Regions from separate parts of the Kitasatospora sp. Xyl93 genome, predicted to be linked through region 3. Evidence: predicted binding sites of a transcription regulator. Region 3 holds the regulator's gene; each other region holds the start of a gene.
What was found. Region 3 encodes HrcA, which represses chaperone genes, less so after heat shock. Its sites were predicted from a motif close to TTNGCACTCNGNNNNNCNGAGTGCNAA; they were not measured.

Region 1 (10,380 bases), 1.8 Mb from region 3:
GGGGACGGGGGTTCTGTTGCGCATCGTGCAATGACTCCGGGCACTTCGATAACTCCTGGGGCGGCGCGGGCCGGTGGGTTGGACCGGTGGTCGGCGGGTTTGGCAGTGTTGCGCGTCCCCCTGCCGGAATCCCCCGTTCCGGTCGAAGTTCATCCCCCCGAAGGCGGTACCCGCGTTGAACAGGCGCGTCCACGTTCCCACCCGTGTGCTCGGCGGTGCGCTGGCCGGAGCACTGGTGCTCACCGCGGTCAGCGCCTGCGGCGGGCAGGACGGCGGACCGGTCACCCTCAGGCTGGTCGCGGCCGACTACGGGGAGAGCCCCGAGACCAACTCCAAGCGCTACTGGGACGCGGTCGCCAGGGACTTCGAGGCGGCCAACCCCGGGATCAAGGTCAGCGTCGAGGTGGACAGCTGGACCGAGATCGGCAAGAAGGTCGAGGACATGATCGCGGCCGGGAAGTCGCCGGACCTGCTCCAGACCGGCGGCTTCGCCGACCAGGTCGCGGCGGACCGGCTGTACCCGGCCTCCGACGTGCTCTCGGTGGACACCCAGGCCAGGTTCCTGGACACCTTCGCGCACGCCGGGCAGGTGCTCGGGACGCAGTACGGGATCCCGTTCGTGTCCTCGTCGCGGGTGCTCTTCTACAACAAGGCGGTGTTCCGGCAGGCCGGGATCGCCCAGCCGCCGGCCACCTGGAGCGAACTGCGGCAGGACGCGGAGAAGATCAAGGCCAAGGTGCCGGGGGTGACCCCGTACGGGCTGCCGCTGGGGCCGGAGGAGGCGCCGGCCGAGTCGATGCTCTGGACGCTGAGCGGCGGCGGCAGCATCTCCGACGACGTCGGCAACTACACCATCGACAGCCCCCAGAACCAGGCCACCTTCAACTGGCTGAAGAGCAACCTGGTGGGCACCGGGCTGACGTACCCGGAACCGGGAAAGATGAACCGCACCCCGGTGTTCCAGGACTTCGCCGCCGGGAAGGTCGCGATGCTGAACGGGCATCCGACGCTGCTGCGGATGGCGACCGCCGGGAAGATCGACTTCGGGACGGCGCCGATCCCGAAGAAGGACGGCGTCGGGCGGACCGGGAGCCTCGGGGTCGCCGACTGGATGATGGCGTTCAAGGCGAACGGGCACAAGAACGAGATCAAGAAGTTCCTGTCGTTCGTCTACGACAAGGACAACCAGCTGAAGTTCGACGAGCAGTACAACCTCCTGCCGGTCACCCAGGACGCGTTCGGGCAGATGTCGTCGGACCCCAAGCACGAGGACCTCAAGCAGTTCGCGGTCGGGCTGACCAACGCGAGCTTCTACCCGTTCGGGGACCCGGCCTGGGGCGAGGTCAGCAACCAGATCAAGGCCGGGATCGGGCAGGCGGTGACGGGGGACCCGAAGCAGGTGCTCGGCGGGCTGCAGGATGCGGCGGTGAAGGAGGCGGCGAAGGTCCGCAAGTAGGGCCGGGGCCCGGACCGGGTGAGGAGGGGGTCCGGTCCGGGCGGGGGCGGTTCACGGGTGGGGTTCTGGCGGGCGGAGGGGTCAGGGGAGCGTGATGGCGTAGGCCTTGCGGAGGGTCTCGTGGACCGTCCAGGTGGTGCGGTCGCCCTCGCGCAGGACCCCGCAGTCGCCGGGGCCGACCTCCAGGGTCGGGCCGCCCTCGATCGCGATGGTGGCCCGGCCGCTGAGCACCACGAACATCTCGTCGGCCTCGACGTCGGTGACCACGCCCGGGGTGATCTGCCACAGGCCGCGCAGGTGGCGGCCGTCGGCCGACTCGGACAGCACCCTGCCGGAGACCTCGGGGGTGCCGGAGACGATCTGGGACGGGTCGAGCGGGTCGGGGTCGAGGTCGGCGGTGGGGATGTGCAGGGCGAAGCCGGGCGTGGTCATGGGGGTGACGGTAGTCCGGGACGGGGGACGGTGGGGCGAGCAGTGTGTGTCGGGGTCGCGCGGGAGAATGACACTCCGTAGTGGTGGACGGAGGTTTTCCGGTGGGTGAGCTGACCGAGCGGGACCGGGCGGTGCTGGCGCTGGAGGGGCGGCAGTGGCGGACGGCGGGGGCCAAGGAGCGGGCGATCCGGGAGGAGCTGGGGCTCTCCTCGACGCGGTACTACCAGGTGCTGAACGCTCTGCTGGATCGGGAGGAGGCGTTGGCGCAGGCGCCGGTGCTGGTGAATCGGTTGCGGCGGGTTCGGGAGGTGCGGCGGGAGGCGCGTTGAGTGCGGGGCTCTCGGGAGGGTGGGGGGCCGGGGGCGGCTCCGGGGGTGGGTGCTGCGGGGGCTGGATGATTTTCAGACTGCCGGTCCTGGGGGTGGGGGGCCTACCGTCGTTGGCAGTCTGAAAATCACCCGTCACGCCCCTCTCCGCACCCACCCCCTGCGCCGCCCCCTTCCGCAGCGCGTCCCTCTCGCTGGGGTGGGGGAGGGGTGCGTGGGTGGGTGGGGGAGGTGGGGGATGCCCTGCTGGTGGGACGCCTGCTGGGGGTGGGGGTGCCTGCTGCTGGGGTGCCTGCTGGGGGGTGGGGTCGGGGGCAGGGGTGTGCGGAGGGGGGTGGTCCGGGGTAGGGGCTTCGGTATGGGCTTTGAAGAGATGTTTGTGCCGGAGACCGAGGCTGGGCGGGACGGGGTGCGGGCTGTGCTGGCGGCGCCCGGGGATGCCGTGGTCGGGTTGGACTTCGACGGGACGTTGGCGCCGATCGTGGCGGATCCGGAGCGGGCGCGGGCGCATCCGGGGGTGGTGGGGGCGTTGCGGCGGCTGGGGTCGGTGGTGGGGGCCGTGGTGGTGGTGACGGGGCGGCCGGCCGGGGTGGCGGTGGAGTACGGGGGGTTCGCGGGGGTGCCGGGGGTGGTGGTGCTGGGGCACTACGGGGCCGAGCGGTGGGAGGACGGCGAGCTTTCGGCGCCGGAGGTGCATCCGGGGGTGGCGCGGGTGCGGGCGGCGTTGCCGGGGTTGTTGGAGCGGGTGGGGGCGCCCGAGGGGACGTGGGTGGAGGACAAGGGGCGGGCGGTGGCCGTGCACACCCGGCGGACGGCGGCGCCGGAGGAGGCGTTGGCGCTGCTGCGGGCGCCGGTGGGGGAGCTGGCGGCGGAGCACGGGCTGGTGGTGGAGCCCGGGCGGCTGGTGCTGGAGCTGCGGCCGCCGGGGGTGGACAAGGGGGCGGCGCTGACCGGGTTCCTGCGCGAGCGGGGGGCCCGTTCGGTGGTCTACGCCGGGGACGACCTGGGGGACGTGGCGGCGTTCGCCGCGGTGGAGGAGCTGCGCGGCGAGGGTGTGGCCGGGGTGCTGGTGTGCGCCGGCGCGGTGGGGGACGCGCCGGTGCGGGAGCTGGCCGACCGGGCGGACCTGGTGGTCGCCGGGCCGGAGGGTGTGGTGGAGCTGCTGGAGTCCCTGGGGGAGGCGCTCACAGCGCGTTGAGCTGGTCCAGGAACCACTGCTGCGGGGGGAGCGCGGTGGCCGCCGCCGCCAGGCGCTTGGTGCGGTCGGCGCGCTCCTCCTGGCTCATGCCGAGGCCGGCGTGGAGGGCGTCGGCGGTGGCGATGACGTCGTACGGGTTGACGGTGAGCGCGTCGTCCCCGAGTTCGGCGTGGGCGCCGGCCTCGCGGGAGAGGACGAGGGCGCAGCCGTTGTCGGAGACCACCGGGACCTCCTTGGCGACCAGGTTCATGCCGTCGCGGATGGGGTTGACGAGCGCCACGTCGGCGAGGCGGTAGGCGGCGAGGGAGCGCGGGAAGTCGTCGTCCACGTGCAGGATCACCGGCTGCCAGGTGGGGGTGGCGAACTCGGCGTTGACGGCCTCGGCGAGCTCCCGGACCTGGGCCGTGTAGCTGCGGTACTCGGCGAGGTCGGTGCGGGACGGGTAGGCGAAGGCGATGTGCACCACCCGGTCGTGCCACTCGGGCCGGGTGCGGAGCAGGTGCCGGTAGGCCTGGAGGCCGCGGACGATGTTCTTGCTCAGCTCGGTGCGGTCGACCCGGACGATGGTGCGGCGGTCGCCGACGGCCTCGCGGAGGGCGGCCAGCCGTTCGTCGACGTCGGGGCGGTGGGCACGCTCGCGCAGGAAGTCGGCGTCGGCGCCGAGGGCGTGGACGCCCAGGTGGGTGGTGCGGCCGTCGAGGGTGACGGTGAGCGCGTCGTGGTCGACGGTCGCCCCGAGGATGTCCTCGCAGCAGGCGGCGAAGGCGCGGGCCCAGCGTTCGGTGAGGAAGCCGGCCCGGTCGGCGCCCAGGATGCCGGTGAGGACGGCCCGGGCGACGTCGTCGGGCAGCAGCCGGAAGTACTCGGGCGGGGCCCACGGGGTGTGCGAGAAGTGGCCGATCCGCAGGTCGGGGCGGATTCCGCGGAGCAGGGCCGGGGCCAGCGAGAGGTGGTAGTCCTGGACGAGGACCGCGGCCTCCGGCGCGGCTTCGGCGGCCAGCGCCTCGGCGAACGCGCCGTTGTAGGCCTGGTAGGCGGCCCATTCGGTGCGGAAGTCGGCGTCGAAGGCGGGGGCGGTCGGGGTCGCGTAGAGCAGGTGGTGGACGAACCAGAGGGTGGAGTTGGCGACGCCGTTGTAGGCGCGGGCGAAGGTCTGCGGGTCGATGTCCAGCATCCGTACGGCCTGGCCGCCGACCTCGTGGCCGGCCAGGTCGAGGCGGCCGCGGGGTGCCTCGGCGGCGGCTCTGCGGTCGGGGTCGCCGAGGGCGGCGCAGACCCAGACGGCGTTCGGGTCCTCGATGGCGGACAGCCCGGAGACCAGGCCGCCGCCGCCGCGGCGCAGGGTCAGTGTGCCGTCGTCGGAGGTGCTGAAGGACACCGGTCCCCGGTTGGATGCCACCAGGACGGAGGCGGTGCCGGTCGCGCTCGAACGGTTGGTCGTGAGATCGCCCATGGTTGGCATGTTGCCGGGGGCCCGGCGTGGCAAACCCGTCAGTGGCGGGTCGCGTATTCGGGGACGGTGTGCATCGGGGGGCGTTCCAGGGCGGTCACCGGGTGGGTGTGGGCGGTGAACGCGCGGGTCTCCGGGTGGCGGGTGAACTGGGTGAGGTGGGGGTGGACGAGGTCGGCGGAGGCCTTGAGGCGGTGGGTGCGGTCGAGGCGCTCCAGGGCGGTCCGGTAGATGGTGGCGGCCATCCGGCCGAGGGCCTGGCCGTCCTGGTGGCGGTGGTGCCGGACGCCGACGTCCACCTGGGCCAGGGCGTCCAGTCCGGCCAGATCCAGGGCGTCGACCAGCAGGCCGAGTTCGACGCCGTACCCGGTGGGGAAGGGCAGCCGTTCGAGCAGTGAGCGGCGGGCCGCGTACTCGCCGCCGAGGGGCTGGACGAACCCGGCGAGCTCCGGCCAGTGGAGGTTGAGCAGGGGGCGGGCGACGAGTTCGGTGACCCGGCCGCCGCCGGCGGGCAGCACGGCGCCCTCCGACTCCAGCGGGCGGTCGTACATGGCCTTGACCAGCTGGATCGACTCGTCGGTCAGCAGCGGGCCGACGATGCCGGAGACGAAGGCCGGGTCGAACTCGCGCAGGTCGGCGTCGACGAAGCAGACGATGTCGCCGTGGGTGACCAGCAGCGAGCGCCAGAGCACCTCGCCCTTGCCGGGGACGGCGGGCAGGCGGGGGAGGATCAGGTCGCGGTGTTCCACCCGTGCGCCGGCCTCGGCGGCGACGGCGGCGGTGGCGTCGGTGGAGCCGGAGTCCACGACGACGAGTTCGTCGACGAGCGGGAGGCGCTCCATCAGCTCGCGGCGGACGGTGCGGACGATGTCGCCGACGGTGGCCTCCTCGTCCAGGGCGGGGAGGACCACGCTGACGGTGCGGCCGGTGCGCCGCTTGGCGTCGAGGAGGGTGTGGACCGGCCGGTCGGCCGCGCTCCAGGAGCGGCGGCGCAGCCAGGACGCCGCCTGCGGCAGGAGCTCGGGGGTCGGTTCGGCGGGCACTGGGGTCTCCTCGGCGGGTCGGTGGGACATGTCATCTCGCTTGGCGGACGGTCCCGTTCAGGATTGACGCCTTCGGATACAGTCTTCGTACAGCGGTCGGACCTTTGCACACCGGGGTCGCCGCTGAGTACCACCACAATTTCACAAGCTCATCCAGAGGGACTGAGGGAACGGCCCGTTGACGTCCCGGCAACCTTCTCGCGCGGCTGTCGACGACAGGCCCCGGCGGGACAGGTGCCAATTCCGGCCCGTGTCGCGACCGCGCCACGGGGAAGATGAGGAGAGAGGCCTCGCCGTCATGGCTATCGACACCGCCGCACCCGTTTCCGTCGACCTCGGCCCCGCCGCCGCGCTGTCCTGTCGCGAGTGCGGCACCCGCTTCCCGCTCGGCCCCAGCTTCGCGTGCCTGGAGTGCTTCGGCCCGCTGGAGATCGCCTACGAGTTCGGCAGCGAGGGCGCCGAGGAGCTGCGCAAGCGGATCGAGGCCGGTCCGGCCTCCATCTGGCGTTACGCGCCGCTGCTGCCGGTTCCGGCCGACGTGGCGTCCAAGCCCAACCTGAACCCGGGGTGGACCCCGCTGGTGAAGGCGGACAACCTGGGCCGGGAGCTCGGTTTCACCGCCCAGCTGCACGTCAAGGACGACTCCGGGAACCCGACCCACTCGTTCAAGGACCGGGTGGTCGCCTGCGCGATCGAGGCGGCCCGGGCGTTCGGGTACACCACGCTGTCCTGCTCCTCCACCGGCAACCTGGCCGGTGCGGTGGGGGCGGCGGCGGCCCGGGCCGGGTTCCGGTCCTGCGTGTTCATCCCGCACGACCTGGAGCAGGGCAAGGTCGTCATGGCCGGGGTGTACGGCGGCGAGCTGGTCGGCATCGAGGGCAACTACGACGACGTGAACCGCTTCTGCTCGGAGCTGATCGGCGACGCGGCCGGCGAGGGCTGGGGCTTCGTCAACGTGAACCTGCGGCCGTACTACGGCGAGGGCTCCAAGACGCTGGCGTACGAGATCTGCGAGCAGCTCGGCTGGCGGCTGCCGGAGCAGATCGTGGTCCCGATCGCCTCGGGCTCGCAGCTGACGAAGATCGACAAGGGGCTCCAGGAGCTGATCAGGCTCGGCCTGGTCGAGGACCGGCCGTACAAGGTCTTCGGCGCCCAGGCCGAGGGCTGCTCGCCGGTGTCGGCCGCGTTCAAGGCCGGCCGGGACGTGATCAAGCCGGTCAAGCCGGACACCATCGCCAAGTCGCTGGCGATCGGCAACCCGGCCGACGGCCCGTACGTGCTGGACATCGCCCGCCGCACCGGCGGCGCGGTCGAGGACGTCACGGACGCCGAGGTCGTGGCGGCGATCCGGCTGCTGGCGCGGACCGAGGGGATCTTCGCCGAGACCGCGGGCGGGGTGACCGTCGGCGTGCTGAAGAAGCTGGTCGAGACCGGACAGCTGGATCCGGCCAAGGAGACCGTCGCGATCAACACCGGCGACGGCCTGAAGACCCTGGACGCCGTCTCCGACGCCGGGATGACCGCCGTCATCCGCCCGACGCTGGACTCGTTCCGCGCCGCCGGCCTCGCGTCCGCCTGAACCACCCGCCCCCCGCAAGGAGAGTCATGAGCGCCAACGTCCGCATCCCCACCATCCTGCGCACCTACACCGGCGGCGCCGCCGAGGTGACCGCCGAGGGCGCCACCCTGGCCGAGGTCATCGCCGACCTGGAGAAGAACCACGCCGGCATCTCGGCCCGCATCCTGGACGACACCGGCAAGCTGCGCCGCTTCGTGAACGTCTACGTGAACGACGACGACGTGCGCTTCGCCGAGGGTCTGGCGACCGCGATCGGGGACGGCGCCGGAATCTCGATCATCCCGGCGGTGGCCGGCGGCTGCTGAGCCGTTCGCGAGAACCCGCGGTCGCCCGCGCGTACGGAATTCTCCGTATGCGCGGGCGACCGCTCGCATTCTTGCGGGAATATTTCCGGGTCGAGTCGGAGTAGAGTGTCGCTCGGCTGGGAACAAGGTTTCCCTTTCGGCCCCCGCAGTGCTCGGCCCGGGGGCGCCCGGCCCGCCGGACCGGCCCGTGAAACATGTCAGGCGGATGTCAGAATTCCCGCGGACATTTGAGTAATTCGTCCGCTATGTCCGGCGTGGAATGCCGAGATTATTCCGATTCGGCCCGTACTGTCCCCCGGCGCCTTGCCGGAATTACCGGCGGTTGACCCTGTTGCAGAGGGCGTCGGTCCGGATACATTCAGCGGCGGTCGACGCAATCACCCGCTCACCGGAAGCCGCCTGGCGTCCCGCGCGGAGGGTTGCGGCGTGCACGGCTGCGCCCAGGGGGGGTTCCCCGGGCCGGCCTTCAACCAACCCGGGCCCGCGACCTGCGGGCGCGTGAAGGGCCCAGCACAGCACTAGGGGAGTTCGGAATGGCTCAGGGCACCGTCAAGTGGTTCAACGCGGAGAAGGGCTACGGCTTCATCGCGGTCGACGGTGGTGCGGACGTCTTCGTCCACTACAGCGCGATCCAGATGGACGGCTACCGCACCCTCGAGGAGGGCCAGCGGGTCGAGTTCGAGATCTCCCAGGGACAGAAGGGCCCGCAGGCGGACATGGTCCGCGCCGCGGGCTGACGCCTTCCGACCCCAGGAGCTCGGCGCGGCCCTACGGCTGGTGACCACTCGCTTCTCGACGGGCCCGTACGACGCGTGTCGTACGGGCCCGTCGGCGTTCCCGGCGGGCTCCGGGGGCGGCCCCGGCGGCGGCTCGCGGATCGTCGATTGGGCTTGCACTCGACCACCCGGAGTGCTAATCATTGGCGTTAGCACTCACAGCGTGAGAGTGACAGCGGACCGGGTCGGTGAGGCCCCCGGGAGCGGTAGGGGAAAAGACCCCCGCACACCAGGGCCGTCCGTCGCGGGCACCCCTTGGTCCGAGCAGTCGACCGTGTCCCGGAGGACCACTTCTGATGGCCAAGATCATCGCCTTTGATGAGGAAGCTCGCCGCGGCCTTGAGCGTGGCATGAACCAGCTCGCCGACGCAGTGAAGGTCACGCTCGGCCCCAAGGGCCGCAACGTCGTGCTGGAGAAGAAGTGGGGCGCCCCCACGATCACCAACGACGGTGTCTCCATCGCCAAGGAGATCGAGCTCGAGGACCCGTACGAGAAGATCGGTGCGGAGCTCGTCAAGGAGGTCGCCAAGAAGACGGACGACGTCGCGGGTGACGGCACCACCACCGCCACCGTGCTCGCCCAGGCCCTGGTTCGCGAGGGTCTGCGCAACGTCGCCGCCGGCGCCAACCCGATGGCCCTGAAGCGCGGCATCGAGAAGGCCGTCGCGGCCGTCTCCGACCAGCTGCTGGCCCAGGCCAAGGACGTGGAGACCAAGGAGCAGATCGCCTCCACCGCCTCCATCTCCGCCGCCGACACCCAGATCGGCGAGCTGATCGCCGAGGCCATGGACAAGGTCGGCAAGGAAGGCGTCATCACCGTCGAGGAGAGCAACACCTTCGGTCTGGAGCTCGAGCTCACCGAGGGCATGCGCTTCGACAAGGGCTACATCTCCGCCTACTTCGCCACCGACCTGGAGCGCATGGAGGCGACGTTCGAGGACCCGTACATCCTCATCGCCAACTCCAAGATCGGCTCGGTCAAGGACCTGCTCCCGCTGCTGGAGAAGGTCATGCAGAGCGGCAAGCCGCTGGTCATCATCGCCGAGGACGTCGAGGGCGAGGCCCTGTCGACCCTGGTCGTGAACAAGATCCGTGGCACCTTCAAGTCCGTCGCCGTCAAGGCCCCGGGCTTCGGTGACCGCCGCAAGGCCATGCTCGGCGACATCGCCATCCTCACCGGTGGCACCGTGATCTCCGAGGAGGTCGGCCTCAAGCTGGAGAACGCCGGCATCGACCTGCTGGGCACCGCCCGCAAGGTGGTCATCACCAAGGACGAGACCACCATCGTCGACGGTGGCGGCGACAGCGAGCAGGTCGCGGGCCGCGTGAACCAGATCCGCGCCGAGATCGAGAACAGCGACTCGGACTACGACCGCGAGAAGCTCCAGGAGCGCCTCGCCAAGCTGGCCGGCGGCGTGGCCGTCATCAAGGCCGGCGCGGCCACCGAGGTGGAGCTCAAGGAGCGCAAGCACCGCATCGAGGACGCCGTCCGCAACGCGAAGGCCGCCGTCGAGGAGGGCATCGTCGCCGGTGGTGGCGTCGCGCTGCTGCAGGCCGGTGTCGCCTTCGACAAGCTGGAGCTGGAGGGCGACGAGGCCACCGGTGCCAACATCGTCAAGGTCGCGCTGGAGGCCCCGATCAAGCAGATCGCGACCAACGCCGGCCTGGAGGGTGGCGTCGTGGTGGAGAAGGTGCGCAACCTCCCCGCCGGTCACGGCCTGAACGCCGCCACCAACGAGTACGTCGACCTGGTCGCCGAGGGCATCATCGACCCGGCCAAGGTCACCCGCTCCGCGCTGCAGAACGCCGCCTCCA
Region 2 (10,380 bases), 740 kb from region 3:
GATGACGTGCACGTAGCGCCCACCGGACTCGTCCATGTAGTCGCGACGGGCGGCCGCCACGTCGGCGACGGCGGTCGCCATCGGCACCTGGATGCCCAGCACGTTCCGGGTGGTGTGGGCCGCGCCCCCACCGAACCCGACCAGCACCCCGGCGGCGCCGGTCCGCATCAGGTGCAGCGCCGCGGTGTACGTGGCGCACCCGCCGACGATCACCGGGACGTCCAGCTCGTAGATGAACTGCTTGAGGTTGAGCGGCTCGGCGGCACCGGAGACGTGCTCGGCCGAGACGGTGGTGCCGCGGATGACGAAGACGTCGACGCCGGCGTCCACGACGGCCTTGGAGAACTCGGCGGTGCGCTGCGGCGACAGGGCCGCGGCGGTGACCACGCCGGAGTCGCGGACCTCCTGGATCCGCTGCTTGATCAGCTCGGCGCGGATCGGCGCGGAGTAGATCTCCTGGAGCCGGCGGGTCGCGGTGGACTCGTCGGTGATCGAGGCGATCTCGTCCAGCAGCGGCTGCGGGTCCTCGTAGCGGGTCCACAGGCCTTCGAGGTTCAGCACGCCCAGACCGCCGAGGCGGCCGATCTGGATGGCCTGCTGCGGCGAGACCACGCTGTCCATCGGGGCGGCCAGGAACGGCAGCTCGAAGCGGTAGGCGTCGATCTGCCAGGCGATCGAGACCTCCTTCGGGTCCCGGGTACGGCGGCTGGGGACGACGGCGATGTCGTCGAAGGCGTACGCCCGTCGGCCGCGCTTGCCTCGCCCGATCTCGATCTCAGTCACTTCGAGCCCTTCTGCTTTGTTGCTCATGCCTGCCGGGTCACCCCGACCGCACCCCAGTATCCCGTACGGCCGCTGGTCCCGCCCCGACGGCCCACGCCCGAACGCCCGACAGCCGCGCCCGGACGCCCGGACGCCCCGAGGGGCCCGCCGCCGCGGTGCGGCAGCGGGCCCCTCGGTGGTCCGGCGGCGTCAGCGGGCCGAGTAGTTCGGCGCCTCGACGGTCATCTGGATGTCGTGCGGGTGGCTCTCCTTGAGGCCCGCCGAGGTGATCCGGACGAACCGGCCCTTGCTCTCCATCTCGGCGACGGTGGCGGCGCCGACGTAGCCCATGGTCTGGCGCAGACCGCCGACCAGCTGGTGCAGCACGGCCGACAGCGGGCCGCGGTAGGGCACCTGGCCCTCGATGCCCTCGGGGACGAGCTTGTCGTCCGAGGCCACCTCGGCCTGGAAGTAGCGGTCCTTGGAGTAGGAGCGCCCCTGGCCGCGGGACTGCATGGCGCCCAGCGAGCCCATGCCGCGGTAGGACTTGAACTGCTTGCCGTTGATGAACATCAGCTCGCCCGGCGACTCCTCGCAGCCGGCCAGCAGCGAGCCGAGCATCACGGTGTCGGCACCGGCGGCGAGCGCCTTGCCGATGTCGCCCGAGTACTGCAGGCCGCCGTCGCCGATGACCGGCACGCCGGCCGCCTGGCAGGCCACCGCGGCCTCGTAGATGGCGGTGATCTGCGGCACGCCGATGCCGGCGACCACGCGGGTGGTGCAGATGGAGCCGGGGCCGACGCCGACCTTGACGCCGTCCACGCCGGCGTCGATCAGCGCCTGGGCGCCGTCGCGGGTGGCGACGTTGCCGCCGACCACGTCGATCTTGACGGCCGACTTGATCTTCGCGATCCAGGCCAGCGCGTTGTGGCTGTGGCCGTGCGAGGTGTCCACCACCAGGAAGTCCGCACCGGCCTCGACCAGGGCCTGGGCCCGGTCGAACGCCTCGGCGCTGGCGCCGACGGCGGCACCGACCAGCAGCCGGCCCTCGGCGTCCTTGGCGGCGTTCGGGTACTGCTCGGCCTTGACGAAGTCCTTGACGGTGATCAGGCCCTTGATCCGGCCCTCGTCGTCGACCAGCGGAAGCTTCTCGATCTTGTGGCGGCGCAGCAGGGCCATCGCGTCCACCCCGGAGATGCCGACCTTGCCGGTGATCAGCGGCATCGGGGTCATGATCTCGCGGACCTGGCGGCTGCGGTCCGACTCGAAGGCCATGTCGCGGTTGGTGACGATGCCGAGCAGCTTGCCCGCCTCGTCGGCGATCGGCACGCCGGAGATGCGGAACTTGGCGCACAGCGCGTCGGCCTCGCCCAGGGTGGTCTCCGGGCCGACCGTGATCGGGTCGGTGACCATGCCGGACTCGGACCGCTTCACCAGGTCGACCTGGTTGGCCTGGTCCTCGACGGACAGGTTGCGGTGCAGCACGCCGACGCCGCCCTGGCGCGCCATCGCGATGGCCATCCGCGACTCGGTGACCTTGTCCATCGCCGCGGAGAGCAGCGGAATGTTGACGCGCACGTTCCGGGAGACCCGCGAGGAGGTGTCCACCTGGTTCGGCAGCACCTCGGAGGCCCCGGGCAGCAGCAGGACGTCGTCGTACGTGAGCCCGAGCATGGCGAACTTCTCGGGTACGCCTGCGGCGTTGTAAGACATTTGGGGGGTACCTTCCGTGGCCGGCCTTATCCGCTCACGCCCTGAGGGTGGGGGCGCATTCATCGCTCACTCGCGCAGACCGCCGAAGCCGGGTGCAATGGGAGGATCCTCCAAGGGGACCCCGCGCGCACCCGTCAAACTTTGGCAACCCGCCCAGGCGCCGATACCCCATGGTACTGGCACCGCGAATGTGTCCTCGTGTGCCCTTGACAACAACCCCGCACCATGGGCCATTCCACCGCGAGCGGCGGGGACGGCACAGGTCAGGAGGACTCCTCCGCGAGCGCCCGCAGCCGGCTGAGCGCCCGGTGCTGGGCCACCCGGACGGCACCGGGCGACATCCCGAGCACCTCGCCGGTCTCCTCCGCCGACAGTCCGGCGGCCACCCGGAGCAGCACCAGCTCGCGCTGACGGGCCGGCAGGTTGGAGAGCAGTTCCTTCGCCCAGGCCGCGTCGCTGCTCAGCAGCGCCTGCTCCTCCGGGCCGAGCGCCTCGTCCGGCACCTCCGGCAGGTCGTCCTGGGGCACCACGGTCGAGCCGGGCCCGCGCATCGCGGCCCGCTGGAGATCGGCGATCTTGTGCGCGGCGATCCCGTAGACGAAGGCCTCGAACGGGCGCCCCTGGTCCTTGTACCGGGGCAGCGCGCAGAGCACCGCGACGCAGACCTCCTGGGCGACGTCGTCCACGTGGTGCCGGGCCCCGCCGGGCAGCCGGACCAGCCTGGCGCGGCAGTACCGCAGGGCCAGCGGGTGGACGTAGGCGAGCAGCGCGTCGATCGCCGGGCCCTCGCCGCGCACAGCGGCCGCGACCAGCTCGCCCACCAACGGGGAGCCGCCCCTGCCGAGCACCGGCGGGCGGTCCGGCCCGGTCGCACCGGCGGAACCGCCGGGTTCGGCGTACGACGGATCGTGACCCGGACCGGAGGGCTCGGCCTCCACCGGGTCCGCCTGGCCGGCCGTACCGGCGACGTCGTCGCGCATCGGTCCATGGTGCCTGGTCGAGCGGGAAAACGCGGCACCGCGTCCGGAGTTGTGCACCGGAACGTTATGCGCTGCGGCACCGTGCGGCATGCCGTGCACCACCGGCCCCTCCTGCACCGTGCCGCCTCCCGCCCCGCCGCAGTCGCTGGTACCGTCCGTCGCGCCGTCCGCCGAGTGTCCTGCGGCTGCGTGGTTCGCCGCAGTGCCTGTCCGCTGGTCCCCGAGGTGCTCCACTCCTCCATGGTGCAACCTCGGGACCGTAACGTCACACGCCTGTGCGGTGTCCGCTCCGGGAACCACCGGCGGCACGCCGCAACCGGCGGCGCCGCCGGTGGTCAGCGGACCAGGCCCCAGCGGAAGCCCAGCGCCACCGCGTGCGCCCGGTCGGAGGCCCCGAGCTTCTTGAAGAGCCGTCGGGCGTGGGTCTTGACGGTGTCCTCGGAGAGGAACAGCTCGCGGCCGATCTCGGCGTTGCTGCGGCCGTGGCTCATGCCCTCCAGCACCTGGATCTCACGCGCCGTCAACGTGGGCGCCGCGCCCATGTCGGGGCTGCGCAGCCGGCGCGGGGCGAGCCGCCAGGTCGGGTCGGCGAGGGCCTGGGTGACGGTGGCCCGCAGCTCGGCGCGCGAGGCGTCCTTGTGCAGGTATCCGCGGGCGCCCGCGGCCACCGCGAGCGCGACACCGTCGAGGTCCTCGGCGACGGTGAGCATGATGATCCGCGCGCCCGGGTCGGCGGACAGCAGCCGCCGGACCGTCTCGACCCCGCCGAGGCCGGGCATCCGGACGTCCATCAGAACGAGATCGGAGCGGTCGGCCACCCAGCGGCGGAGGACCTCCTCCCCGTTCGTCGCGGTGGTGACCCGGTCCACACCGGGTACGGTCGCGACCGCGCGGCGAAGCGCCTCGCGGGCGAGCGGGGAATCGTCGCAAACGAGAACGGAAGTCATGACCGTCGTCCTCCGCAGCTGATCCGCGTCACGTTGAGCCTCCTGGCTGGTACGAACCTCTCCGACACGGCCGATCGGCGACAGACTCCGTGCTGATCGCCCCAACCTGCCCGCGATCGTTCCCGACGTCCGGCGCCCGCTAACCGCCTCCGCACTTCCAACGACCGTCACTCGAATGAGTTACGGCCTTCGGGGCCATCTCCACCACTGTACGTGGCCGACCCGTTACCGATCAGCCGCATCGCGGTGCACACGCCGCTCTTTTGCGCAGCTCGCGCGCGGTCGGCGTACGACCCGCACACCGGCCCGGCACGCCGCGCGCCCCTCGGGCCACCCGATTGCCACGCCCGCGCCCGGCGGACCCCTTGCCCACTATGCCCTTTTTTATAGCTTTCGTATGGTCATTGACTGTTGTGCCAGTGTGTGGGTGACTTGTCCATGGAGTTGCCTTAAGTCATATTTCCAGGTGTCCACACCAGTGCATCGAAGCCCCGCCGCACCGCTCGGCAGCCAGCCCCGCCGAACGCCCGGCCGACGGCCGACAGCCTCTGAAGGGAATGAGCCATGGCAGATTTCTCCCGCCTCCCCGGTCCCAACGCGGACCTCTGGGACTGGCAGCTCTCCGCAGCCTGCCGTGGCGTGGACAGCTCGCTCTTCTTCCACCCCGAGGGCGAGCGCGGGGCCGCGCGCAGTTCGCGCGAGGCCAGCGCCAAGGAGGTGTGCATGCGCTGCCCGGTGATCGCCGAGTGCGCGGCGCACGCGCTGGCGGTCCGTGAGCCGTACGGCGTCTGGGGTGGGATGACCGAGGACGAGCGCGAGGAGATGCTGGGACGCTCGCGGCACCGGCTGGTCGAGGTCCCGCTGACCCCGCCGGCGGTCGCCCGGCGCTAGACCCGTCTCCATGAGCGCCGTGAAGAAACGTTTCCTCGCGGCGCTTCAGCCTGTCGGCTCACTGTACGTACAGAACCACGACGGCCCCGTCACCCACCGTCAGCGCGTGGCGGCCGCCCCCGCCAGCCGCTCCAGCATCAGCGCCACGGCCGGCACCTCGGCCAGGTCCGGCAGGGTCAGCGCGACCACCTGGCGCACCGCGGGCGCCCCGGAGGCCGTCCGCACCGGCACCGTCGACACGCCGTCAGGACGCACCGACTGGAGCGCCAGCCGGGGCAGCACCGCCACCCCCAGCCCGGCCGCCACCAGGCCGACCACCGCCGGGTAGTCGTCCGTCGCGAAGTCGATCCGGGGCTCGAAGCCCGCGCCGGCGCACAGCTCCACCAGGTGACCCCGGCACTGCGGGCAGCCGGCGATCCACTGCTCCCCCGCCAGCTCGGCCAGCTCCACCGCCCCGCCGCGCCCGCCCAGCGGGTGGTCGGCGGGCAGCAGGCCCACCAGCGGGTCGTCCAGCAGCGGGGTGACCACCAGATCGGACCAGTCGGTCCCGGCGGTCAGCTGCTGCGCCTCCAGGTTGGCCTCGGCCCGGGCCTCGCGCGGCGTGCCGTGGGCGGGCGCCGGGGCCGCGGCGGCGCCGTCGGACTGCGGGTAGCGGAAGGCCAGCGCGATCTCGCACTCGCCGCCGCGCAGCATCGCCAGCGACTCCGGCGGCTCCGCCTCGACCAGCGACACGCGCACCCCGGGATGGCCGTCCCGCAGGCGGGCGACGGCGGGCGGCACCAGGGTGGAGCTCGCGGTCGGGAAGGAGACCAGCCGCACCCGCCCGGCCCGCAGCCCGGCGATCGCGGCGACCTCCTCCTCGGCGGCGGAGAGCCCGGCCAGGATTCCGGTGGCATGCTTGAGCAGGACCCGGCCGGCCTCGCTGAGCTGCATCCCGCGGCCCGAGCGGACCACCAGCGGGGTGTCCACCGACTTCTCCAGGGCCTTCATCTGCTGGCTGATGGCGGGCTGCGTACAGCCCAGCTCGCGGGCGGCGGCGGAGAAGGAGCCGGTGCGGGCGACGGCACGCAGGACGCGCAGATGGCGGGCCTCGATCATGCCTTATTTATAAGGCAATCTTTGGAATCTGCAAAATTCTACTGATAGTTGAAGCGCGGGCGAACGCCGGAGGCCCGGCCCGCTCCCCTCGCGGGGCGCGGACCGGGCCTCCGGTCAGGCGTCGGAGCCTCAGTGCGAGTGGCCGTGGCCGTGCGAGTGGCCGTGACCGTTGTCGGCCTCCTCCTCCTTCTTCTCCACCACGAGGGTCTCGGTGGTGAGGAGCAGGGAGGCGATCGAGGCGGCGTTCTCCAGGGCGGAGCGGGTGACCTTGACCGGGTCGATGACGCCGGCCTTCACCAGGTCGCCGTACTCGCCGGTGGCGGCGTTGTAGCCCTGGCCGGCCTCCAGCTCGGAGACCTTGGAGGTGATGACGTAGCCCTCCAGGCCGGCGTTCTGGGCGATCCAGCGCAGCGGCTCGTGCAGCGCCTTGCGGACGACCGCGACACCGGTGGCCTCGTCGCCCGACAGGCCCAGGCCGTCGTTCAGCACCTTGGCGGCGTGGACCAGGGAGGCGCCACCACCGGCGACGATGCCCTCCTCGACCGCGGCGCGGGTCGCCGAGATGGCGTCCTCCAGGCGGTGCTTGCGCTCCTTCAGCTCCACCTCGGTGGCGGCGCCGACCTTGATGACGCAGACGCCGCCGGCCAGCTTGGCCAGGCGCTCCTGCAGCTTCTCGCGGTCCCAGTCGGAGTCGGTCGCGGCGATCTCGCCCTTGATCTGGGCGACGCGGCCGGCGACGGCCTCGGCGTCACCGGCGCCGTCGACGACCGTGGTCTCGTCCTTGGTGATGGTCACCCGGCGGGCGGTGCCCAGCACGTCCAGGCCGACCTGGTCGAGCTTGAGGCCGACCTCCTCGGAGATGACCTGGCCACCGGTCAGGACGGCCAGGTCGCCGAGGATCGCCTTGCGGCGGTCGCCGAAGCCCGGGGCCTTGACGGCGACGGCGTTGAAGGTGCCGCGGATCTTGTTCACGACCAGGGTCGACAGCGCCTCGCCGTCGACGTCCTCGGCGATGATCAGCAGCGGCTTGGAGGCACCGCCCTGGAGGATCTTCTCCAGCAGCGGCAGCAGCTCCTGGATGGAGGAGATCTTGCCCTGGTTGATCAGGATGTACGGGTCCTCCAGGACCGCCTCCTGCCGCTCCGCGTCGGTGACGAAGTACGGCGACAGGTAGCCCTTGTCGAACTGCATGCCCTCGGTGAAGTCCAGCTCCACGCCGAAGGTGTTCGACTCCTCGACGGTGATGACACCGTCCTTGCCGACCTTGTCGATCGCCTCGGCGATCAGCTCGCCGACCTGGGTGTCCTGGGCGGAGAGGGACGCGACGGCGGCGACGTCGTCCTTGCCCTCGATCTCGCGGGCGATGGAGAGCAGGTGCTCGGAGACGGCGGCGACGGCCTTGTCGATGCCCTTCTTCAGGGCGGCCGGGCCGGCACCGGCGGCGACGTTGCGCAGACCCTCGTTGACCAGGGCCTGGGCCAGCACGGTGGCGGTGGTGGTGCCGTCACCCGCGACGTCGTTGGTCTTGGTGGCGACCTCCTTGACGAGCTGCGCGCCAAGGTTCTCGTACGGGTCGTCCAGCTCGACCTCGCGGGCGATGGTGACACCGTCGTTGGTGATGGTCGGGGCGCCGAACTTCTTGTCGATGACGACGTTGCGGCCCTTGGGGCCGATGGTCACCTTGACGGTGTCGGCCAGCTTGTTGACACCGCGCTCCAGCGAGCGGCGGGCGTCCTCGTCGAACTGCAGGATCTTCGCCATGTTCCCTATTCCCTCGGGGCTGCGGCCGGCCGACCGGCCGCCGAACTACGTGAACCAACAACCACGCCCCGGGCCACTGTCACGGAGGACACGGATCCGGGGCGGGTCGGGACGACTTACTTCTCGATGATGGCGAGAACGTCGCGAGCGGAGAGCACCAGGTACTCCTCGCCCTGGTACTTCACCTCGGTGCCGCCGTACTTCGAGTACAGGACGATGTCACCCACGGCGACGTCGAGCGGCAGACGCTGGCCGTCCTCGAAGCGGCCCGGGCCGACGGCCAGGACGACACCCTCCTGGGGCTTCTCCTTGGCGGTGTCCGGGATAACCAGGCCGGAGGCCGTGGTGGTCTCGGCGTCGAGCGGCTGGACCACGATGCGGTCCTCGAGCGGCTTGATGGCAACCTTGCTGCTGGTGGTCACGTCCGAGCTCCCCTTCGGAGATTACGGGGTTTTCTAACGGGTAGGGGCGATCCTGCGGGTCTGCCGTCGCGGGGGTCAGACACACGTCGTCGCGTTAGCACTCTCCTAGTGGGGAGTGCCAAGGACGACCATAGGGCCGTGTTAGCACTCAGTCAACCAGAGTGCCAACGACGCGCCCTGGGAACCCGGATTCGCGGATGAGTAGCCGTACTCATGTGCGACGCTCCCGCCGTCGGCAGACTCCTCGTCATGACATCGATCCCGGTGCGCGTCGGCCCGTCCCGGACCACGGACGCCGCCCTCGCCCTGCTGTCGCTGCCCCTGCTGGGAGCCGCGCTGCCGTTCGTGGTCTTCTTCGTCGTCGCCTCCCTCGGCAGCGGCCCCGGCCACGGGGACGACGGGGACGGCCTCGAATGGGCCTTCCTGGGCATCGGGATGCTGGCCGCCCCGGTCGCCGCCCTGACGGCGGGCCTGGTGGTCGCCTTCCGCAGCCGGCGGTCCGGCTACCAGTACCTCCCGGTCGCCGCGGTGCTCTCCCCCTTCGTGCTGCCGGCGGTCCTGTCCTCGGGCGTCCTGTGGCGCTGACGCCGTCCGGCCCGCCGGAACCGGCGGGCACGCGGAGCGGGGGCGCCCGACCGGCGAGAATGGCCCCGTGGACACCGAGAACCTCCAGCCGCTGCTGACCCCCGAGGGCCAGGCCCTGCTCGCCGAGTTGCGCGAGTTCACCCCCGAGGAGGAGCTGGCGCTGGCGACCCGGCTGCGCCGGGAGCACCCGGCGGAGCTGGTGTCGGCGGCGTTCGGGCAGGCGCGGCTGCGCCAGCGGGCCCGGGCGAAGTTCGGGGCCGACGCCGACCTGATGTACTTCACGCCCAACGGGGTGGAGCAGTCCACCCGGCGCAGCGTGGCCGAGTGGCGGGCACGGCGGTTCGCCGCCCTGGGCGTACGGCGGCTGGCGGACCTCTGCTGCGGCATCGGCGGGGACGTGCTGGCGCTGGCCCGGGCGGGCATCGAGGTGCTGGCCGTCGACCGGGACCCGGCGGCCTGCGCCGCCACCGCGGCCAACGCCGCCGCGCTGGGCCTGGCCGACCTGGTCGAGGTGCGCTGCGCGGACGTCGCCGAGGTGGACGTCACCGGCTTCGACGCGGTGTTCACCGACCCGGCCCGGCGCACCTCGCGCGGCCGGGTGTTCGACCCGGAGGCGTACGCCCCGCCGCTCTCCTGGGCCGTCGAGGCCGGCCGGCGGACCCCGGTCGGCGCACTGAAGGTGGCGCCGGGCATCCCGCACGAGGCGGTGCCGCAGGACGCCGAGGCCGAGTGGGTGTCCGACCACGGCGACGTCAAGGAGGCGGTGCTCTGGTTCGGCACCCGGGCCGCGAGCCCGCACCGCGCCACCCTGCTGCCGCAGGGCGCCAGCCTGACCGGCGGCGACCTGCCCGACCCGCCGGCCGGCCCGGTCGGGCGCTACCTGTACGAGCCGGACGGCGCGGTGATCCGGGCCCACCTGGTGGCCGAGGTGGCCGAGCAGGTGGGCGGCCGGCTGATCGACCCGAAGATCGCCTACCTGACCTCGGACGAACTGGTCGCCACCCCGTACGCGCACGCCTTCGAGCTCACCGACGTGCTGCCGTTCAACATCAAGAAGCTGAAGGCGCTGCTGCGCGAGCGGGCGGTCGGCACGGTGGTGATCAAGAAGCGCGGGATGGCGATCACCCCGGAGGAGCTGCGCCGCCAGCTCAAGCCCTCCGGGCCGAACACCGTCACGGTGATCCTCAGCCGCACCGACCACGGGCCGCTGATGATGCTGGG
Region 3 (10,380 bases):
TGGTGGACACGCGCTGGGCGACGATCAGGACGGTGGCGTCGGAGGTCTCGCGGGCGAGGGCCTTGCGGAGCTTGGCGTCGGTGGCGTAGTCGAGCGCGGAGAAGGAGTCGTCGAAGAGGTAGACGGAGGGCCGGCGCACCAGGGTCCGGGCGATGGCCAGGCGTTGGCGCTGGCCGCCGGAGACGTTGCCGCCGCCCTGGGCGATGGGGGCGTCCAGGCCCTCGGGCAGCTTCTCGACGAACTCCTTGGCCTGGGCGATCTCCAGGGCGTGCCAGAGCTCCTCGTCGGTGGCGTCGGGCCGGCCGTAGCGGAGGTTGCTGGCGACGGTGCCGGAGAAGAGGTAGGGCTTCTGCGGGACGATGCCGACGTTCTCGGCGAGCACGGCGGGGTCGAGTTCGCGGACGTCCACGCCGTCGAGCAGGACCTGTCCGGAGGTGGCGTCGAAGAGCCGGGGGACGAGGCCGAGCAGGGTGGACTTGCCGCTGCCGGTGGAGCCGATGATGGCGGTGGTCTCGCCGGGGCGGGCGGTGAGCTCGATGCCGCGCAGCACCGGGGCCTCGGCGCCGGGGTAGCGGAAGTCGACGTCGCGCAGCTCCAGGTTGCCGCGGCGCAGCACCTCGGTGACGGGGGCGGCGGGCGGGACGACGCTGCTGTGGGTGCCGAGGACCTCCTGGACGCGTTCGGCGCAGACCTCGGCGCGCGGCACCATCATGAACATGAAGGTGGCCATCATGACGCTCATCAGGATCTGCATCAGGTAGGAGAGGAACGCGGTGAGCGCGCCGATCTCCATGGCGCCGTCGTCGATGCGGTGGGCGCCGAACCAGAGCACGGCGACGCTGGAGACGTTCACCACCAGCATGACGGCGGGGAACATGATGGACATCAGCCGGCCGACCTGGCGGGCGACCTGGGTGAGGTCCTCGTTGGCGCCGGCGAAGCGGGCCTGCTCCTGGTCGTCCTTGACGAAGGCGCGGATGACCCGGATGCCGGTGATCTGCTCGCGCAGGACCCGGTTCACGGTGTCGATCCGCTCCTGCATGCTGCGGAACCTGGGGCGCAGTGCGCGGACCAGCAGGACCACGACGACGCCGAGCGCCGGGATGACGGCGAGCAGCAGGCCGGACAGCGGGACGTCCTGGTTGAGCGCCATGATGATGCCGCCGACGCACATGATCGGCGCGGCGACCATGAGCGTGAAGCTCATCAGGGCGAGCATCTGGACCTGCTGGACGTCGTTGGTGGTGCGGGTGATCAGCGAGGGGGCGCCGAACTGGCCGACCTCCCGGGCGGAGAAGCCCTGCACCCGGTCGAAGACGGCGGCGCGGAGGTCGCGGCCGAAGGCCATGGCGGTGCGGGCGCCGATGAAGACGGCGCCGATCGAGCACAGGGCCTGCAGGACGGTGACCGCGATCATCACCCCGCCGACGCGCAGGATGTAGCCGGTGTCGCCCTTGACCACCCCGTCGTCGATGATGTCGGCGTTGAGCGTCGGCAGGTAGAGCGCCGCGAGGGTGGACACCAGCTGGAGCAGCACCAGCAGGGTGATCGGTCGGGAGTACGGGCGCAGGTACGCCCTCAGCAGTCTGATCAGCACTAGCACACTCTTGTCGGTCGCCGGTCGGGTTCGCACCCCAATTCTCGATGTTCCCAAGCGTCGCGCAGGCGATTCGGCGTGCGGGAGCCGGAGGTTTGCCGGGCTTTTGCCGAATGGCCGGGTGCGGCACGGGTGCCGCGGCGGTGTGCCGTCGGCCGCTGCCCTCTTACGGATTGACCGGTTTCCCCCTAGGCTGCTGATTGCCCCTTTGTTACTGACCGGTACCGCTCAGGTGAACCGGGGGCCCGGCGACCGCCCCCACGGACGCCGCGACAATCCCTCAGACGGCCACCCGCCCCCGGAGGTCCTCGTTGAGTTCCGCGCAGTCCCTGATCGACTCCGGCAGGCCCGACCTCGTCGCCGGGCGCCCCGCCTCCGTCGCCCACCTGTTCCTGGAGCGGGTCGCCCTGACCCCGAACGCCGAGGCCTACCGCTACCCCTCGCCGGTGGACGAGCAGGCCGCCGACGGCGCGCCCGGCGCCGAGCAGTGGCGCTCGCTCACCTGGGCGCAGACCGCGACCCGGGTCAAGGCGGTGGCCGCCGGCCTGATGGCGCTCGGCATCCGGCCCGAGGACCGGGTGGCCCTGGCCTCCTCGACCCGGCTGGAGTGGGTCCTCACCGACCTCGGCGCCATGTGCGCGGGCGCCGCGATCACCACCGTCTACCCGAGCACCAACGCGTCCGAGACCGCGTTCATCCTGTCCGACTCGGGCTCCCGGGCGATGTTCGCCGAGAACGCGGCCCAGCTGGCCAAGGCCGTCGAGCAGATCGACCAACTGCCCGAGCTGCGCACCGTGATCCTCTTCGACGCGCCCGCCGAGGCCCCCGGGACCGCGGGCCTGGAGGTGATCACCCTCGCCGAGCTGGAGGAGCGCGGCACCCGGTACCTGGCGGAGCACCCCGACGCGGTGGAGAAGACCGTCGACGGGCTCGGCAGGGAGCAGCTGGCCACCCTCATCTACACCTCCGGCACCACCGGCCGTCCCAAGGGCGTGCGCCTGGTGCACGACTGCTGGGCGTACGAGGGCCGGGCGCAGGAGGCCAGCGGGCTGCTGGGCCCCGACGACGTCCAGTTCATGTGGCTGCCGCTGTCGCACGTGTTCGGCAAGACGCTGATCTCCGGGCAGATCGCCACCGGGCACGTGATGGCGCTGGACGGCCGGGTGGACCGGATCATCCACAACCTGCCGGCGATCCGGCCGACCATCATGGCCTCGGCGCCGCGCATCTTCGAGAAGGTCTACAACGGCATCGCGGGCAAGGCCCGGGCCGAGGGCGGCGCCAAGTACAAGATCTTCCTGTGGGCGGCCAAGGTCGCCCGCGAGCACGCCCGGGTGGTCCAGGAGAACCGGGTCGCCACCGGGGCCGGGACCGCCCCGCTGGGCCTGCGGCTGCAGCACGCGCTGGCCGACAGGCTGGTGTACGCGAAGATCCGGGCGGCCTTCGGCGGCCGGATGCGCGGCGCCGTCTCCGGCAGCGCCGCGCTGGCCCCGGAGATCGGCTACTTCTTCCTCGGCGCCGGGGTGCCGATCCTGGAGGGCTACGGCCTGAGCGAGACCAGCGCCGGCTCCTGCGTCAACCGCGCGGAGGACGTGCGGATCGGCACCGTGGGCCGCCCGCTGCCCGGCACCGAGGTGCGGATCGCCGAGGACGGCGAGATCCTGCTGCGCGGCCCGGGCGTCATGCGCGGCTACCACAACCTGCCGGAGAAGACCGCCGAGGTGCTGGAGCCGGACGGCTGGTTCCACACCGAGGACATCGGCGAGCTCACCCCGGACGGCTTCCTGCGGATCACCGACCGCAAGAAGGACCTGTTCAAGACCTCCGGCGGCAAGTACGTGGCGCCCAGCGAGGTCGAGGGCAAGTTCAAGGCGGTCTGCCCGTTCGTCAGCAACATCCTGGTGATCGGCAACGGCCGCAACTACTGCACCGCGCTGATCGGCCTGGACGAGGCGGTCCTGATGCCGTGGGCCGCCGAGCACGGCCTGGCCGGGCGGAGCTACGCCGAGCTGGCCGCCGAGCCGGCCGTGCACGAGCTGATCGAGGGCTTCGTCAAGCGGGTCAACGGCGACCTCCAGCGCTGGCAGACGATCAAGAAGTTCCACCTGCTGCCGCGCGACCTCGACATCGAGCACGGCGAGCTCACCCCGAGCCTGAAGATCAAGCGCCCGGTGGTCGAGCGGACCTACGCGGACGCGGTGACCGCGATGTACGCGGGCGCCAACGAGGCCTGATCCGCCCCGCTCCCGTACGGCCCGCCGGTCAGGCCGGGCCGTACGGGACAATGGGTCCATGCCCTCCGCACTTCCCGACGGCGATCCGGTGCCGTCCGACGGTTCCCTGCCCGCGCACGCCCTCGCCGGGCTGGGCCCGCGACCCTTCGGCTTCTACCTGCACGTGCCGTACTGCGCCAGCCGCTGCGGCTACTGCGACTTCAACACCTACACCGCCACCGAGCTGCGCTCCTCCGGGGCGGTCGCCTCGCAGGAGACGTACGCGGACAACGTGGTCGCCGAGATCCGCCTCGCCCGCAAGGTGCTGGGGGACACGGACCTCCCGGTGCGGACCGTGTTCCTCGGCGGTGGCACCCCGACCCTGCTGCCCGCCCGCGACCTGGTGAAGATGCTCGCCGCGATCCGCGAGGAGTTCGGGCTCGCCGAGGGCGCCGAGGTCACCACCGAGGCCAACCCGGAGTCGGTGGACCCGGCCTACCTGGCCGAACTGCGCGAGGGCGGCTACAACCGGCTCTCCTTCGGCATGCAGAGCGCCCGCCCGCACGTCCTGCGGCTGCTCGACCGCCACCACACCCCGGGCCGCCCCGAGGCCTGCGTCGCCGAGGCCCGCGCGGCCGGCTTCGACCACGTCAACCTCGACCTCATCTACGGCACCCCGGGCGAGTCCGACGACGACTGGCGGGCCTCCCTGGACGCCGCCATCGGCGCCGGGCCCGACCACGTCTCCGCGTACTCGCTGATCGTCGAGGAGGGCACCCGGCTGGCCGCCCGGGTCAAGCGCGGCGAACTGCCGATGATCGACGACGACGTCCACGCCGACCGCTACCTGATCGCCGAGGAGGCGCTCAGCGCCGCCGGCTACTCCTGGTACGAGGTCTCCAACTGGGCCACCACCCCCGAGGGCCGCTGCCGCCACAACGAGCTCTACTGGACCGGCGCCGACTGGTGGGGGGCCGGCCCCGGCGCCCACAGCCACGTCGGCGGCGTCCGCTGGTGGAACGCCAAGCACCCCGCCGCCTACGCCCGGGCCCTCGCCGAGGGCCGCACCCCGGCCCTGGCCCGCGAGGTGCTGGCCGACGAGGACCGCCGCGTCGAGCGCATCCTGCTGGAGCTGCGGCTGGTGGACGGCATCCCCCTGGACCTGCTGACGGACACCGGCCGCAAGGCCGCGGACCGGCACCTCGCCGACGGCCTCCTCGCCGCGGGTCCGTACGCCGACGGCCGCGCCGCCCTCACCCTCCAGGGCCGGCTGCTGGCCGACGCCGTCGTCCGTGACCTGGTGGACTGATCGAGGACCTGTCGTGTCTGCGTGACTACTTCAGGCCTGTTGGGCGTCACGCTCGACACCTCGGAGTTCCAGACCTACTCCTGGCCCGGCAGGGCCGTGAAGTCGATCAACTCCTCCACCCGGCCCAGCAGTTCGGGCTCCAGGTCCCGGTAGCTGTCCACCTTCGACAGGATGTGCTTCCAGGCCGCCGGGGTGTCCACCGGCCAGCCGAGGCGGCGGCAGGTGCCCTCCTTCCAGTCCTCGCCGCGCGGGACGGCGGGCCAGGCGGGGATGCCCACGCTGGCGGGCTTCACGGCCTGCCAGATGTCGATGAAGGGGTGGCCGACGACCAGCACGGACTCGCCGGTGACCTGGGCGGCGATGCGGTGCTCCTTCGTCCCCGGGAGCAGGTGGTCGACCAGGACGCCCAGGCGCCGGCCCGGGCCGGGGGCGAAGTCGGCGACGATCGCGGGCAGGTCGTCGATGCCGCGCAGGTACTCGACGACCACGCCCTCGATCCGCAGGTCGTCGCCCCAGACCCGCTCGACCAGCTCGGCGTCGTGCCGCCCCTCGACGTAGATCCGCGACTCGCGGGCGACCCGGGCGCGGGCGCCGGGGACGGCGATCGAGCCCGAGGCGGTACGGCCCGGGGTGCGGGGCGCCGCCGGGCCGGCCGGGCGCACCAGGGTGACGGCCCTGCCCTCCAGCAGGAAGCCGCGCGGCACCAGCGGGAACACCCGGTGCTTGCCGAACCGGTCCTCCAGGGTGACGGTGAACCCCTCGGCGGTCTTCTCGCAGCGCACCACCGCCCCGCAGAAGCCGGTCGCCGCCTCCTCGACCACCAGGTCCCGCTCGGCGGGCACCTCCGGGGCGGCCTGCTGCTTCTTCCACGGCGGGGTCAGGTCGGGTCCGTACTGGCGGCTGCGCATACGGGTGATCATAGGGAGGGCGGACGGCCCGTCAGAGTCCCGGCGCGCCCCAGACCGGGAACCAGCGGCCGAGGTCCTTCTCCAGCCGCAGGTCGTTCCCCAGCATCGCGTTGACCTGCAGTTCCAGCGGGCTGTTGCGCTTCTCCCCTCCGCCGGGCACCGGCGCGAAGGGGTAGAAGGTGCCGCGCTTGTACAGGTAGACCAGGGCCAGCGACTGCCCCTGCGGGTTCCGGAAGGCGACCAGCGAGCAGAGCAGCTGCGGCCCGAAGCCGTTCGCCTCCAGCTCGCTGTTGACCGCGTGCAGGTCGTTCACCAGCTCCGGCAGCTCCTCGGGCCGGTGCCGGGCGAGCAGCCAGGAGTAGCCGTAGGCGTCCTTGGAGGCCTCCACCGGGACGCCGCCGCGCCCGGTGTCGGCGTCCAGCAGCGCCCGGACCTGCTGCTCGACCTGGACGAAGGCCGCGCCCTCGACGGCCGCGAAGCAGACCGAGCCGAGCCCGGTGGGGGTGAACCCGGCTCCGGCCTCCAGGGTGAGCGCGGCGGACGGCACGCCGAACAGCTGGTCGAGGTCGGGTTTGACGGGCTTGGTGCGGCCGAACAGGGCGTCCAGGATTCCCACGGCGGTCCTCTCGGGTTCGGGGGTCAGCGGCCGAGCTGCTCGGAGATCCTCGCCAGCTGCGCCAGCCGCTTCTCCAGGCTCGGGTGGGTGGACAGCAGCTGCGAGGCGGTCTCCCGGGCGCTCAGCGCGGGGGCGAAGTAGAAGGCGTTGTACGGCTGCGCCTGGCGCAGGTCCTTGCCGGGGATGGCCGCGATCTGCCCGGTCACCTTGGTGAGCGCGGAGGCCAGCGCGCTGGGCCGGCCGGTGAGCTGGGCGGCGGCCCGGTCCGCGGCCAGCTCGCGGTAGCGGGACAGCAGCCGGGTGAGCAGGAAGCTGACCGCGTAGACGACCATCGACACCAGCGGGACGACCAGCGCCAGGACGGCCGCGTTCTGGTCGTTGTTGTTGCGCCCGCCGCCCATGAACCCGCCGTACACGGCGATCCGGGTCATCGCCCCGGCGAGGACGCCCAGGAAGCCGGCGATCGTCATCACCGCCACGTCCCGGTGGGCGACGTGCGACAGCTCGTGCGCGAGGACGCCCTCCAGCTCCTCCGGCTCCAGCCGGCGCAGCAGCCCGGTGGTCACGCAGACCACCGCGTTGCCCGGGTTGCGGCCGGTGGCGAAGGCGTTCGGCATGTCGTTGTCGGCGACCGCCACCCGGGGCTTGGGCATGTCGGCCAGGGCGCAGAGCCGGTCGACGGTGCCGTGCAGCTGGGGGAACTCCTCGGGGGACACCCGGTGGGCGCCCATCGCCCGCTCGGTGATCCGGTCGCTGAACCAGAACTGGGCCACGAACAGCCCGCCGGAGATCAGCACGATCAGTGGCCAGGCGCCGCGCATCAGCGCGATCAGCAGGCCCGTGAAACCGACGTACAGCAGCCCGATCACGAACATCGTGGCGACCATGCGGCCGGTCAGGCCGCGGTCGGGCGCGAAACGGGTGTGCTGGCCCGAGCTCGACATCGCTTGCTCCTCCGTTCGCCGTCGCCTTCGATGCTGCCACCCGGACGGCCTCCCGGCACCACCCCGGCGCCGGAACGACCGAACCGCGGGGGCCCCGCGGGCCGTGGGCGGAACTGCGGGGAGGATCACCCCGGTCGGGCCGTTCCTGCCGTAGGACCCGGGCCGTACACTGGCAGGTACGGTTTTGGCACTCGCGTGTTCAGAGTGCCAAGGCCGAGGGCCTTCCGGAGCGGCCCGCAGCAACGAGGGACACAGTCGGACAACGTGCGAAGACGGAGGTGCGTGCCCCATGGCCGGTGAGGTCCGCCAGCTGGACGAACGCAAGCTCGCCGTGCTCCGCGCGATCGTGCAGGACTACGTGGGCACCGAGGAGCCGGTCGGCTCCAAGGCCCTGGTGGAACGGCACAACCTCGGGGTCTCGCCGGCGACCGTCCGCAACGACATGGCGGCGCTGGAGGAGGAGGGTTACATCCACCAGCCGCACACCAGCGCCGGCCGGATCCCGACCGACAAGGGGTACCGCCTCTTCGTCGACAAGCTCGCCGAGATCAAGCCGATGAGCGCCCCCGAGCGCCGGGCCATCCGGCACTTCCTGGACGGCGCGGTCGACCTGGACGACGTGGTCGCCCGCACGGTGCGGCTGCTCGCCCAGCTGACCCGGCAGGTCGCGGTGGTGCAGTACCCGTCGTTGACGCGCTCCACCGTCCGGCACATCGAGCTGGTGGCGCTCGCCCCGGCGAAGGTGATGCTGGTCCTGATCACCAACACCGGCCGGGTCGAGCAGCGGATGGTCGACTGCCCGGGCCCGGTCGGCGAGACGGTGCTGGCGGACCTCCGGGCCCGGATCAACGCGAGAGCCGCCGGCAAGCGCCTCCCGGAGGTCCCCGGGCTGCTGGAGGAGCTGCCCGCGCAGTTCGAGCAGGCCGACCGGCCGACCGTCAGCACGGTCCTGGCGACCCTGTTCGAGACGCTCGCCGAGCAGAACGAGGAGCGGATCATGCTGGCCGGCACGGCCAACCTGACCCGCTTCGGGCACGACTTCCCGCTCTCCATCCAGCCGGTGCTGGAGGCCCTGGAGGAGCAGGTCGTCCTGCTCCGCCTCCTGGGTGAGACCGCGGACGCCGCGATGACGGTCCGGATCGGGCGGGAGAACGCCTACGAGGGGCTGACTTCCACGTCGATCGTCTCGGTCGGCTACGGTTCGGGCGACGAGAGCGTGGCGAAACTGGGTGTGATCGGTCCGACCCGGATGGACTATCCGGGCACAATGGGGGCGGTGCGAGCGGTGGCGCGGTACGTGGGCCAGATCCTGGCCGAGTCCTAGCAAGCGGCCGTCGCCGGAAATCCGGCGGCGGCGACCAGTCGCAGCACTACTACAGGCGGAACAAGCGGAGCATTTGGTGGCCACGGACTACTACGCGGTACTCGGCGTCCGACGGGATGCGGGGCAGGACGAGATCAAGAAGGCGTTCCGGCGCCTGGCACGCGAACTGCACCCGGACGTCAACCCGGACCCGAAGACGCAGGAGCGGTTCAAGGAGATCAACGCCGCCTACGAGGTGCTCTCCGATCCGCAGAAGCGCCAGGTCTACGACCTCGGCGGGGACCCGCTGTCCCCGGGCGGCGGCGGAGCGGGCGGCTTCGGGGCCGGTGCGGCCGGCTTCGGCTTCTCCGACATCATGGACGCCTTCTTCGGCGCCGCGGCCGGCCAGCGCGGCCCGCGCTCGCGCACCCGCCGCGGCCAGGACGCCATGATCCGGCTGGAGATCACCCTGGAGGAGGCCGCCTTCGGCACCACCAAGGAGCTCCAGGTCGACACCGCCGTCACCTGCACCACCTGCAGTGGCGAGGGCGCGGCCCCCGGCACCTCGGCGCAGACCTGTGACATGTGCCGTGGCAAGGGCGAGGTCTCCCAGGTCACCCGGTCCTTCCTGGGCCAGGTCATGACCTCCCGCCCCTGCCCGCAGTGCCAGGGCTTCGGCACCGTCGTGCCGACCCCGTGCCCGGAGTGCGCCGGCGACGGCCGGGTCCGCGCCCGCCGCACCCTGACCGTCAAGATCCCGGCCGGTGTCGACAACGGCACCCGGATCCAGCTGGCCGGCGAGGGCGAGGTCGGCCCCGGCGGCGGCCCGGCCGGCGACCTGTACGTGGAGATCGCCGAGACCACCCACAACATCTTCCAGCGGCGCGGGGACGACCTGCACTGCACCGTCACCATCCCGATGACGGCGGCCGCGCTCGGCACCCAGGTGCCGCTGCAGACCCTGGACGGCCTGGAGGAGGTCGACATCCGGCCCGGCACCCAGTCCGGCCAGTCGATCCCGCTGCACGGCCGGGGCATCACGCACCTGCGGGGCGGCGGCCGGGGCGACCTGATAGTGCACGTCGAGGTGAAGACGCCCAGCAAGCTCGACGCCGAGCAGGAGGAGCTGCTGCGCCGCCTCGCGGTGCTGCGCGGCGAGGAGCGGCCGTCCGGCCAGTTCGCGCCGGGCCAGCAGGGCCTGTTCTCCCGGCTGAAGGACGCCTTCAACGGCCGGTAGCCGTCCGCGGAGGGGTGCCGGGGGGAAGCCCCCGGCACCCCTCCGGTGTTTCCCCCTCTCCGGCCGCAGGCCCCTCCTGGAAAGGTCCCCGCCATGACCGCGCCCGTCTTCTTCGTCGAGACCGAGCGGATCGCCGCCGCCGTGCCCGGGGCCGTGGTGCGCCTGGACGGCCCGGAGGGGCGCCACGCGGCCGCGGTGAAGCGGCTGCAGCCGGGCGAGGCGGTGACCCTGGCCGACGGGCTGGGGCTCGGCG

Region 1: the regulator HrcA is predicted to act here: its motif matches at 8,679-8,705, upstream of groL (chaperonin GroEL).
Region 2: the regulator HrcA is predicted to act here: its motif matches at 8,716-8,742, upstream of groES (co-chaperone GroES).

Annotation. Positions count from the first base shown of each region.
Region 1 is NZ_AP029185.1:4,526,712-4,537,091, forward strand. It holds gene ACZ5GH_RS20325 (extracellular solute-binding protein) at 176-1,456, shown strand; gene ACZ5GH_RS20330 (cupin domain-containing protein) at 1,538-1,888, opposite strand; gene ACZ5GH_RS20335 (DUF3263 domain-containing protein) at 1,990-2,217, shown strand; gene otsB (trehalose-phosphatase) at 2,588-3,412, shown strand; gene ACZ5GH_RS20345 (alpha,alpha-trehalose-phosphate synthase (UDP-forming)) at 3,399-4,865, opposite strand; gene ACZ5GH_RS20350 (glucosyl-3-phosphoglycerate synthase) at 4,904-5,905, opposite strand; SAM riboswitch class I at 6,052-6,187, shown strand; gene thrC (threonine synthase) at 6,204-7,484, shown strand; gene ACZ5GH_RS20360 (MoaD/ThiS family protein) at 7,511-7,789, shown strand; gene ACZ5GH_RS20365 (cold-shock protein) at 8,323-8,526, shown strand; gene groL (chaperonin GroEL) at 8,862-10,380, shown strand, end outside.
Region 2 is NZ_AP029185.1:3,423,452-3,433,831, forward strand. It holds gene ACZ5GH_RS15100 (GuaB3 family IMP dehydrogenase-related protein) at 1-783, opposite strand, end outside; gene guaB (IMP dehydrogenase) at 973-2,475, opposite strand; gene ACZ5GH_RS15110 (sigma-70 family RNA polymerase sigma factor) at 2,739-3,455, opposite strand; gene ACZ5GH_RS15115 (response regulator transcription factor) at 3,791-4,402, opposite strand; gene ACZ5GH_RS15120 (WhiB family transcriptional regulator) at 4,967-5,293, shown strand; gene ACZ5GH_RS15125 (LysR family transcriptional regulator) at 5,393-6,391, opposite strand; gene groL (chaperonin GroEL) at 6,521-8,152, opposite strand; gene groES (co-chaperone GroES) at 8,269-8,574, opposite strand; gene ACZ5GH_RS15140 (hypothetical protein) at 8,824-9,159, shown strand; gene ACZ5GH_RS15145 (class I SAM-dependent methyltransferase) at 9,227-10,380, shown strand, end outside.
Region 3 is NZ_AP029185.1:2,687,127-2,697,506, reverse strand. It holds gene ACZ5GH_RS11985 (ABC transporter ATP-binding protein) at 1-1,597, opposite strand, end outside; gene ACZ5GH_RS11980 (AMP-dependent synthetase/ligase) at 1,909-3,831, shown strand; gene hemW (radical SAM family heme chaperone HemW) at 3,890-5,119, shown strand; gene ACZ5GH_RS11970 (DUF3097 domain-containing protein) at 5,194-6,027, opposite strand; gene pspAB (PspA-associated protein PspAB) at 6,059-6,643, opposite strand; gene htpX (zinc metalloprotease HtpX) at 6,667-7,587, opposite strand; gene hrcA (heat-inducible transcriptional repressor HrcA) at 7,877-8,911, shown strand; gene dnaJ (molecular chaperone DnaJ) at 8,988-10,127, shown strand; gene ACZ5GH_RS11945 (16S rRNA (uracil(1498)-N(3))-methyltransferase) at 10,221-10,380, shown strand, end outside.